Regions from separate parts of the Variovorax sp. P1_G12 genome, predicted to be linked through region 3. Evidence: predicted binding sites of a transcription regulator. Region 3 holds the regulator's gene; each other region holds the start of a gene.
The links. Region 3 encodes FNR, which switches genes on or off when oxygen is low (the NO sensors DNR and NnrR bind a similar motif). Its sites were predicted from a motif close to TTGATNNNNATCAA; they were not measured.
Positions count from the first base shown of each region.

Region 1 (3,266 bases), on a different contig from region 3:
CGCGTGAATGCGTAGACCTGCCGGCCCTGCGCGGCAGCCACCTGGGCGATCAGGTGCGCGGCGGCTCCGAATCCGTAGATCCCCAGGTGCCGCGCGTCATTGCCTGCCGCCTTCAGGCTGCGCCACCCGATCAGGCCGGCGCAAAGCAAGGGCGCGATCCGGGCCGGCTCCTGGTTCAGGCCGCCTAGCGGCAGACAGAATTCGGCCTCGGCGACGACGTGGCTTGCGAAACCGCCGTCGCGGTGATAGCCGGTAAAGCGCGGCGTGTCGCAAAGGTTCTCCCGGCCGGCGGCACAATAGGCGCAGTGCCCGCAGCTGTGGCCAAGCCACGGCACGCCGACCCGGTCGCCGATGCGATGCCCCCGGACGCCCGCGCCGAGCGCCTCCACTTCGCCGACGATCTCGTGGCCCGGCACGATGGGCAGCAGGGGCAGCGGCAGGTCGCCATCGACCACGTGCAGGTCGGTGCGGCAGACCGCGCAGGCCAGCACCCGAAGACGCAGCTCACCGGCGGCAGGCTCCGGGAGCGGGCGTTGCTCCATCCGCAGCGGGTGGCCGGCGGCCTGAAGGACCATCGCCTGCATCGTTGCCAGCCCCCGTCCGTCATTCGATCTCATGTGGGGCTCCGGAGAATCCGAAGAGGCAGGGAGCGACCCGTGCGACTCGCATGGTCAGGGTTCGACAAGGAGGTTGTTCACCACGCTCGCGACGCCCGGCGCCGACCAGGCGGCACCCTGCGCGGCCTTGCGCTCGGCCCAGGACCGGACCCTGCCTCGCAGGGTGACCTGGCCGCCGTTGACGATGACCTCGATGTGCTCTGAATCACGGTCGGCTTGCCGGTGCAGGGCCTCCTTGATCTTCTTCTCGATATCGACCGGCGAGAACCTTGCCTTCACCTCGACCAGGTCGGTGACGCCCTTGACACCCAGCAGGTCGCGCACGGCGACTTCGGCGGCCCTGCGCTGGTATTCCCATTCGACCCGACCGCTGAGCGTGAGCCAGCCGTTTTCCACCATCGGACGGATCGCCTCGTCGGGCACGAGCACGTTCCATTCGAGCGCACGCTCCGCCGCCAGGGCGATGTCGGCGTCGGTGCGCTCGAAGTTGGGCGCAAGCTTGACCGACATTTCGATGGCGAGCGCCTTCACGCCCCTGACGCGCTGCGCCGCGCGCTCGATGGCGTGCTTCTCGGCGTGACTGGCGGGATGGCCGGTCAGGGTGACCACGCCGTCCTTGACGATGATGCCGATGTCGGTGGCGGCGGTCGTGATGGCGGGGTCGAAGTTCAGCTCGGCGACGATGTCGCTTCGCAGCATTGCATCGGATTTCATGAGGGGGTCCTTTCCTTGGTCGGTCGAAGCGGAAGCTGTCGCCGCGCCCGGATTCGCGCGCGTGGCGCCCATAGGCCTACTTTAGGAACAACAGCGCGGCCGGGCTTGCGCTGGATCAAGCGGTCGTCCGCGCCTCAGACCGCGCGCTTCGCCGGTAGTTCAGGCGGGATAGGCGTCGTGATTTGACGCCGCGCAAGGCGAGGCGGTGCCGATTGCGCTAAGTTGCCTGCATCCCACACTTGGATTTCGAAGGAGTTCCCATGCAAGCACCGAAGACGATCCTGCTTCACCTGGACGGTTCAGCTCGCACCGCGGAGCGCGTCAAGGTCGCCCGGCAACTGGCCGAGGCCTTCGATGCCGAAGTCACGGGCTTGCCATGCACGCTGTCAGCGCTCATGCGCTTTCCCTATGCGGTGGAAGGAGCGGCAGAAGCCGTGGCGATCATGCTGGAGCTCGACCAGGAATGCCGGGACAAGGCCTATGCGGCTTTCATGGCAGCCGGGGGCGGCTCGCCGCGCCTGCGCTGGGCCGAGCCGATGAGCGATGCGCCCTGGGGCTTCGCCCGGCGCGCCCTGTATGCCGACCTGTTGATCCTGGGCCAGCGCGACGCTGACGACCCCGCCGCCGCCGAACTGCCGGCCGACTTCCTGCCGAGCGTGCTCGTCGAGAGCGGCCGGCCCGCGTTGGTGCTGCCTTACACGGGGCCGATCGCCCCCATCGGGCGCACCGTGCTGGTGGCCTGGAAGGAATCGCGCGAGGCCGCGCGCGCGGTGTCGGCGGCGCTGCCCTGGATGAGGCAGGCGGAGTCGGTGCATGCGGTCAGCTACGGCGAAGCGGCGGGCGCATCCTTGCAGAGCCTGCAGGACTATCTGAGGCGGCAGGGCGTGAGCGTCTCCGTGCGGCCGGGCGGCCCGGAAGGGGGTGATGCCGGCGAGAAGCTTCTGTCGACGGCCGCGGACATGAGCGCCGACTTGCTCGTGATGGGGTGCTACGGCCACAGTCGCGCGCGCGAATGGGTATGGGGCGGTGCCACGCGATCGATCCTCCAATCCATGACGCTGCCGGTGCTGATGTCGCATTGAGTCGACTGCAAGCACGGTCCTTCGTTCGGGTCATTTGCCCGCGGGCTGCGCAGGGGTGGACCTGGACCCTTTGGCGGCCTCCACCGTCTCCCGCGCGGCATCCCTCGCGGACAGCGCGGCGGCACGCGTGGCCTCCTCGGCTTTCTGCAATGCGTCGCGCGTCGACTGCGCGGCCTTTTCTGCTTCCTCCTTGCTTGACGCCATCACCTTTCTCGCCGCTTCTTCGGCCAGGTCGAGTGCTTCCTTGGTCGCCGCCGATGCCTTCCTGCTTTCTTCCTCCGCCTCGCGCACGGCTTTCTCGGCGGCGTCGAGGGCCTTCCCGGCTGAAGCGGTGGCCTTCTCCTGGAAGCGGTTCGCCGACTCGGCGGCCTTCTGCGCTGCGCGCCGGATGCCTTCCGCGATGGCCTTGGAGATCTTTCCGGCGTCCATCTTGCCCTGCTCGGTTGCCGCCTTGGCCGCATCGGCCGCGTTTTGCGCGGCGATCTGTGCCTCGTGAGCTGCCTTGGCCGCGGCGTCCCTGGCTTTCTGGGAGGGCGTCGGTGACGGATTCAATGGATCGGGTGGGGTGTTGTCCGTCGCGTATGCCGACGCGCTCAAGACGAGGATCCACACGGCGAGAAGACTCTTCGATGTCATGGTTGCTCTCCGACGGATGAGCCGCGAACCCTTCTGTCGAGCCGATCGGCGATCCCGCCGAAGACGGAAGCGGCCAGGGAACAGCATGACCTTAAGCCCGATGGGCATGCAAGAACTTGATCGCGCGCAAGCCCGCCAGCATCGGCGGCGATTCAGCAGAGAGTTGCGTGCCGATTGCGCTGCGTCAAGCTGCAAGCCCTCACGTGTGCGATTCTCG
Region 1 covers NZ_JBFUBW010000035.1:63,128-66,393, reverse strand. Annotated here, with positions in the region: gene AC1D2O_RS30680 (zinc-dependent alcohol dehydrogenase family protein) at 1-584, opposite strand, end outside; partial or broken gene AC1D2O_RS30675 (BON domain-containing protein) at 672-860, opposite strand; partial or broken gene AC1D2O_RS30670 (hypothetical protein) at 840-1,019, shown strand; partial or broken gene AC1D2O_RS30665 (BON domain-containing protein) at 951-1,316, opposite strand; gene AC1D2O_RS30660 (universal stress protein) at 1,592-2,413, shown strand; gene AC1D2O_RS30655 (hypothetical protein) at 2,444-3,049, opposite strand.
Region 1: a site for FNR is predicted at 1,437-1,450, ahead of AC1D2O_RS30660 (universal stress protein). Genes of this name have one in related genera too.

Region 2 (3,266 bases), on a different contig from region 3:
TTTGGCGATCTTCTTGAGAAACCCGCTAACTTGTCCGCCCAATCGAAATGGGCGGTGACGAACGGCTACATCTATCTTGGGTTCGGAGCTTTGCTCATCGTGTGGCCGGGTGCCGTGCAGACGATATTCATGGACCCGCCTTTCGCTGGACACGAGGGAGCACTCTTTCGCGCACTAGGTATGACGGTCGCCGTCATTGGCTGGCTCTACGTATTCGGTGGTCGATCCGGTGGGCGAAATTTCGGCCCCGCTTCCGTGCTCGATCGAGTGATACTGGTTCCCGCGGTGCTCGTGCCCCTGGTGATCGCTGGAATATTTCCCCATACGTTCGTAGCCTTTGCGATTCTTGACCCTGCGCTCGGCCTTGGGGCTTTGATTCTCCACAATCGCAAGACGTGAAGCTGTTCTAAGTACTACTTGCGTCGTCCCCAAGAACTCTCGCCAGATTGGCGGGACGCAAGGGGAAGGTCTGCTCATGGCGCGCATTCTGACCTCCTAGCTTGTTGCTCGCCAGAAGACCGCCCCGGCTTGGGCTTGCCGTGGCGAAGCGAGGCGCCAGGTGCGCCATCGCATCGTGGCCTGGATGCCCAGCTTGTCCTTGAACGGGGTCTGGCCGACTGTAGCCGGTCGACCTGGCAAGTCGGCATGCCGCAGACTTGGGCGGGGCAAATTCCGTCGAAGCGCGTCGACAAAACGGGGTGCACTGCCCCAAAGGGCAGTATTCAAAACCTCAATCCAAGGTTAGGTTGGTGCCCTTTGGACGCCGGAGCCGTGAAGTGCGGGCGGCACGCCGCTCAGTTAGGACGGATTCAGAGTTGGGACCGTGAGAGAACCTACTGTATTCATCATTGATGACGACGACGCTTGTCGTGACTCGATCCGCGAGTTGGTCATTGCGGTCGGACTCACGGCCGCGGTCTTCAGCTCGGCGTTCGAGTTCCTGGCTGCCTTTGACGCTACTTGGCGCGGCTGCCTGGTGTTGGACCTGCGCATGCCGCGCATGGACGGTCGCGCGCTGCAGGCGCACCTGCACGAGCTGGGTGTCCGCCTCCCGATTGTGTTCATCAGCGGTAGTGTCGACATTCCAACAGCCGTCCAAGCGGTCAGGGACGGCGCCGTGGACTTCCTGCAGAAACCCTACCCGCAGCAGCAACTGCTGGACGCAATTCATACGGCGCTACGTCGGAACTCCACCTGAAGGCGGGCTGCGCGTTGCCTTCGGTATCGACGATGACTTGCGCAGGGACTGGCCGACGATTACTTGATCATGCAGCGCCGCGAGCTCATCGCACGCGGTCGGGGCAAGGCGTCACCCGATGGGCGGCTGGGTGTCGGGCTCGTCCGGACCGTCGATGGCGCCCTCGGTGCGTGCGTATTTCGGCATGTGTGAACGAACGGGCTCATCGACCGGGTCTGCTTCGCGGGCATCCAGGCCCCAAGACATCCAGTCTTCGCCGAAGAGTTCGGACGGATGCGGCGTCGCCACGCTGCCGTTGCCGCACGCCAGCGCGTCCGAAGAACAGTACCTGTCGCAACCCCAGCAGACGCGCTCGGGATGCTTGGGATGGATCGGGAACTTCTTGGTCACGGCGGGGCACTCAGCGTACTGGGCTTCGATTCGTCGGCGCACTCGGCGAGACGCATGGATGCCCATGAAGAAGCACCCAATGTATTCCTTGAAGCCGGACTCGAATTTGAGACGTATCAAACGTCTTTCTGACGAGGTTCTATTCCGGGCATGAAGGCTTATCGCGCCACGCCGCTGCCTGCCCCGCACGAGCCAAATGGAATGCCCCACCTTCCGTCGCATCCTGCGGGCCACCGCGTCTGGCGCTAGTGGGGCGCGAAGAAAGAGGGCTCCGCAGGCACCCGGGGTCTAGTTCGCGTCCGCGTGACGCCAAACCATGCCAGGATCAGGGCTTGGCAGCTTTTTTCTTGTCGGCTTCGTTCTGGGGCGTGCCCGGAATCTCCTCGCCGATCTTGTTGCCAACCTTGCGTGTGTCTGATGCAGCGCCGGACGCCGCATTGTCAACCGCCTTGCCGGTCGCCTTCTCGGCCTTCTTGGTGTCAGTCTTGGTCGCGTCCCAAGCTTTCTCGGCGTCTTTTTCCAGTTTCTTGGTTTCGCTTTGTGCGACGGCCGACACGCCAATGCACGCGAATGCCAGGGCCACGGCGGCCGGCAGGGTGCGAACGATGGACCTGATCATGAGGAAGCTCCTTGTCGAGGTTGGTGTGACGGACTTGGCACTGTGACGCAACAATCGCCCAGCGTCAAAGGATGACACCGAAACGCCCGCAGCAAGACGTAACAGGCGCGGGAACTAAACACAAAGGGTGCGATGGTGCGTTTTGTGGCAAGCTCCTGCTCGTGGACAAGTGCCGGTGGACCGGCGTGTGGAGGCTCAACCCTCTATGACTCCCGAAACCCGATATGCGAGGAGCGGCGGCGTCAACATCGCCTACCAGGTGATCGGCAGCGGTGCGCGTGATCTGGTGCTGGTTCCCGGCTGGGTGTCGAATATCGACGTCTTCTGGGAGGAGCCGACGCTGGCCCGGCTGCTGACGCGGCTGGCCTCGTTCTCCCGACTGATCCTGTTCGACAAGCGGGGCACCGGCCTGTCCGACCGTGTCAGCGACATGCCAAGCCTCGAGGTTCGCATGGACGACGTGCGCGCGGTGATGGATGCGGTCGGCACGCAGCGTGCGGCCTTGTTCGGTTATTCCGAGGGGGGCGCGATGTGCGCTCTATTCGCCGCCACGTATCCGGAACGGTCTTCGGCGCTCATCATGGGCGGCGCTTTCGCGCGACGCACGCGGGCGCCCGACTACCCCTGGGGGCCGACGGCCGAGCAGCACCTGGCATTTGCCGACCAGATCGAACGAGACTGGGGCGGACCGGTAGGCATCGATGCCCGGTGCCCTAGTCTGGCTCAAGACGAGCGCTACCGACGGTGGTGGGCCCGCTGGTTGCGCGCCAGCGCCAGCCCGGCGGCCGCGGCAACGCTGGTGCGCATGAACATGGAGATCGATATCCGGCATGTCCTGCCGGCCGTGCGCGTGCCCACGCTGCTGCTGCACAGCAGCAACGACCGCACGATCGAATTCGGCGCAAGCCGCTACATGGCCGAGCACATCCCCGGAGCCAAGCTGGTCGAACTGCACGGCATCGATCACGTTCCCTGGGGCTGCGACTGCGACACCATCGTCGACGAGATCGAAGAATTCCTCACCGGCGCCCGACACGACGCGGAACCCGACCGGCTCCT
Region 2 covers NZ_JBFUBW010000030.1:8,610-11,875, forward strand. Annotated here, with positions in the region: gene AC1D2O_RS28120 (hypothetical protein) at 1-399, shown strand, start outside; gene AC1D2O_RS28125 (response regulator transcription factor) at 824-1,198, shown strand; gene AC1D2O_RS28130 (DUF3079 domain-containing protein) at 1,310-1,588, opposite strand; partial or broken gene AC1D2O_RS28135 (MerR family transcriptional regulator) at 1,753-1,880, shown strand; gene AC1D2O_RS28140 (hypothetical protein) at 1,914-2,207, opposite strand; gene AC1D2O_RS28145 (adenylate/guanylate cyclase domain-containing protein) at 2,413-3,266, shown strand, end outside.
Region 2: a site for FNR is predicted at 1,695-1,708, ahead of AC1D2O_RS28130 (DUF3079 domain-containing protein). Genes of this name have one in related genera too.

Region 3 (3,266 bases):
GCGCCGCAGCACGTCGTCGCGCGTCAGCGCCAGGCCGCGCACCACCGGCAGGCGGCCCTGGTCGAGGAGGTCGTAGTATTCCTCGAGCGTCTTCGCGTTCTGGCTGTAGGTGGCGCCGATGCGGCCGATCGCCGACACGCCCAGGGCCACCAGGTCGCAGTCCGGCTGCGTGCTGTAGCCCTGGAAGTTGCGATGCAGCCGGCCCTGCCGCCGGGCGACCGCCAGCGCATCGCCAGGCAGCGCGAAATGGTCCATCCCGATGTAGACATAGCCCGCGGCGGTGAGCGCGGCGATCGAGCGCGACAGCATCTCGACCTTGGCGCCGGCATCGGGCAGGGCTTCGGTCGCGATGCGGCGCTGGGCCTTGAAGCGCTCGGGCAGGTGGGCGTAGGCATAGAGCGCGATCCGGTCCGGCCGGAGCGCGCAGACCTGCTCCAGCGTGCGGTCGAAGGACGCGGGGCTCTGGCGCGGCAGTCCGTAGATCAGGTCGACGTTGACCGAATCGAAGCCCAGCCCGCGGGCCACCGCCATCAGGTCGAACACCTGCCGGGCGGGCTGGATCCGGTGCACCGCCTTCTGCACTTCCGGGTCGAAGTCCTGGACGCCGAAGCTCAGCCGGTTGAAGCCCAGTTCGGCCAGCGTCACGAGGCGCTCGCGGTCGACGGTGCGCGGGTCGATCTCGATCGAATGCTCCCCGTCCGGCGACAGCGTGAAGGCGCCGCGAAGCATGGCCATGAGTTCCCGCAGGCCGGCATCGTCGAGGAAGGTCGGCGTGCCGCCGCCCAGGTGCAGCTGGCGGACGACCGCGCCGCGGCCGAGCTTCTCCACCTGCAGCGAAATCTCGCGGGACAGGTAGTCCAGGTACTCGCGCCCCTTGCTCTTGTGCCGGGTCACGATCTTGTTGCAGGCGCAGTAGTAGCAGAGCGATTCGCAGAACGGGATGTGCACGTACAGCGACAGCGCCCGCGCGCTCGCGCCGGCCCCGCCGCGCTGCTCGAGGGCCTGCGCGTAGTCGTCCGCCGTGAAGGCGTCGACGAAGCGATCGGCCGTGGGATAGGACGTGTAGCGCGGGCCGGCGCAGTCGAAACGGCGCAGTACGGTGGACGGCGGCGCCAGGGCCGGCGTGAGGACGGGAGCGGAGGGGGGGTGCATCGCGGGCGGCGGCAAGGGCTGTGGTGTGTCACTATGCCGCCGTCACGATCTGCAATCATTGACCTGCATCAAGCATCCACCCCACTCCCCGTCGGACAATCCCTCCATGACCTCGACTGCATCAATGAAACCCGAAAATATCAAGGTCGCCTGTTCCAACTGCAATCTGCGCGAGCTCTGCATGCCGGTGGGCCTGAATCCGGGCGAGCTGCAGCGCATCGACGACATCGTCGCGACGCGGCGCAAGATCAAGCGGCGCGAGACGCTGTTTCGCAACGGCGAGGCCTTCACCTCGCTCTATGCGATCCGCACCGGGGTGTTCAAGACCCGCGTCACCAGCGAGGACGGCCGCGACCAGGTCACGGGCTTCCAGATGGCGGGAGAGATCATCGGGCTCGACGGCATCGTCAACGACCAGCACACCTGCGACGCCGTGGCGCTGGAGGACTCCGAGGTCTGCGTGATGCCTTTCGAACGCATCGAGGAGCTGTCGCGCGAGATCACCGCGCTGCAGCGCCACGTGCACCAGATCATGAGCCGCGAGATCGTGCGCGAACACGGCGTGATGCTGCTGCTGGGCAGCATGCGGGCCGAAGAGCGGCTCGCCGCCTTCCTGCTGAACCTGGTCCAGCGCCTGCACGCGCGCGGCTTCTCGCGTTCCGAGCTGGTGCTTCGCATGACCCGCGAGGAAATCGGCAGCTACCTCGGGCTCAAGCTCGAGACCGTGAGCCGGACCCTGTCGAAGTTCGCGGCCGACGGCATGGTCGAGGTCGAGCAACGCAACGTGCGCATCGTCGATCCCGAGGCGCTGCGCCGCATCGTCAATCCGCCGGGCTGTTGATCTCGCGCGCCGGCAGGGTCAGCAGCAGGGTCAGTGCGCCCGCCCCCATGGCCAGCAGCCAGAAGACGAAAAAACCGACCGTGTAGACGGCCTGGCGCGAAGCACCGAGCGCCTCGCCGCGCCAGTTCAGGTCGCCCGGGTCGACCAGGGCGAACACCAGCACCTCGAGCGCGCAGGCCAGGAGGAAGGCCGGCCAGAGAATCCACATCCAGCGGCGCGTCTGCATGCACTCACTCCTTCGGCAGCGGCACGGCGCTGCCCGGTGTCGCCGCGTGGTTGCGCCCGGCCACGGCCGGCATCAGCTTCTTGTCGGCCAGGGTGCGGTTGATCTCCACGCCCTTGCGGTAGTAGTCCTGGTCCACCACCGGGTCGGGCGTGGAGATCGCCAGCCACAGGGTGAAGAAGCTCGCGACCACCACCACGCCCGGCCCGCCGATCACCATCCACACCAGGGGGAAGCGGTACCACGGAGGGCAGGGTTTCATCGCGTCGTTGTCGTGCGTCATCTTGGTCCTTGGGTTGATCAGCGCGGTACCAGGAACACCGCGGGCTCCGAGACACTGGCGTTGCCGCTTTCGGCGCGGACGTCGAAATGCACCTTGTGCGAACCCGCCGCTGCCGCCCCATAGGGTAGCTGCAACCGGACCGCGACCCAGCGCGACTCCGCCGGCGCGACCTCGACCACGGGCTCCGAGGACACCTTCAGCCCCTCGAGGCCGCCCGCGGCGATCCGGTAGCGCTGCACCTGTTCGGTGGCATTCATGATCTGCAGGCGGTAGACGTTCTCGAGCTGGCCGCCTTCGACGATGCGGGCCAGCGACGCGCGGTCGCGCACCACGTCGACCTTCAGCGGCGTGCGCGTCACCAGGCTGGCGAGCAGGCCGATGCACAGCGCCGCCAGCACCCCGGTGTAGATCAGCACCCGCGGCCGCAGCACGCGCCGCAGCACCTGCCGCGGCGTCCAGCGGCCAGCCATGCCGTTCTGCGTGGCGTAGCGGATCAGGCCGCGCGGCGTGTCCATCTTGTCCATCACGATGTTGCAGGCATCCACGCAGAGGCCGCAACCGATGCACTCGTACTGGAGGCCTTCGCGGATGTCGATGCCGGTCGGACAGACCTGCACGCACAGATGGCAGTCGATGCAGTGGCCCAGCGGCGCCGCGGTCGATGCGCGCCCTTTCGCCGGCACGCCGCGAGGCTCGCCGCGCGCGGCGTCATAGCTCACGATCAGCGTGTCGCGATCGAACATCGCGCTCTGGAAGCGCGCATAGGG
Region 3 covers NZ_JBFUBW010000015.1:124,289-127,554, reverse strand. Annotated here, with positions in the region: gene hemN (oxygen-independent coproporphyrinogen III oxidase) at 1-1,152, opposite strand, end outside; gene fnr (fumarate/nitrate reduction transcriptional regulator Fnr) at 1,277-1,993, shown strand; gene AC1D2O_RS18815 (hypothetical protein) at 1,974-2,219, opposite strand; gene AC1D2O_RS18810 (FixH family protein) at 2,224-2,499, opposite strand; gene ccoG (cytochrome c oxidase accessory protein CcoG) at 2,517-3,266, opposite strand, start outside.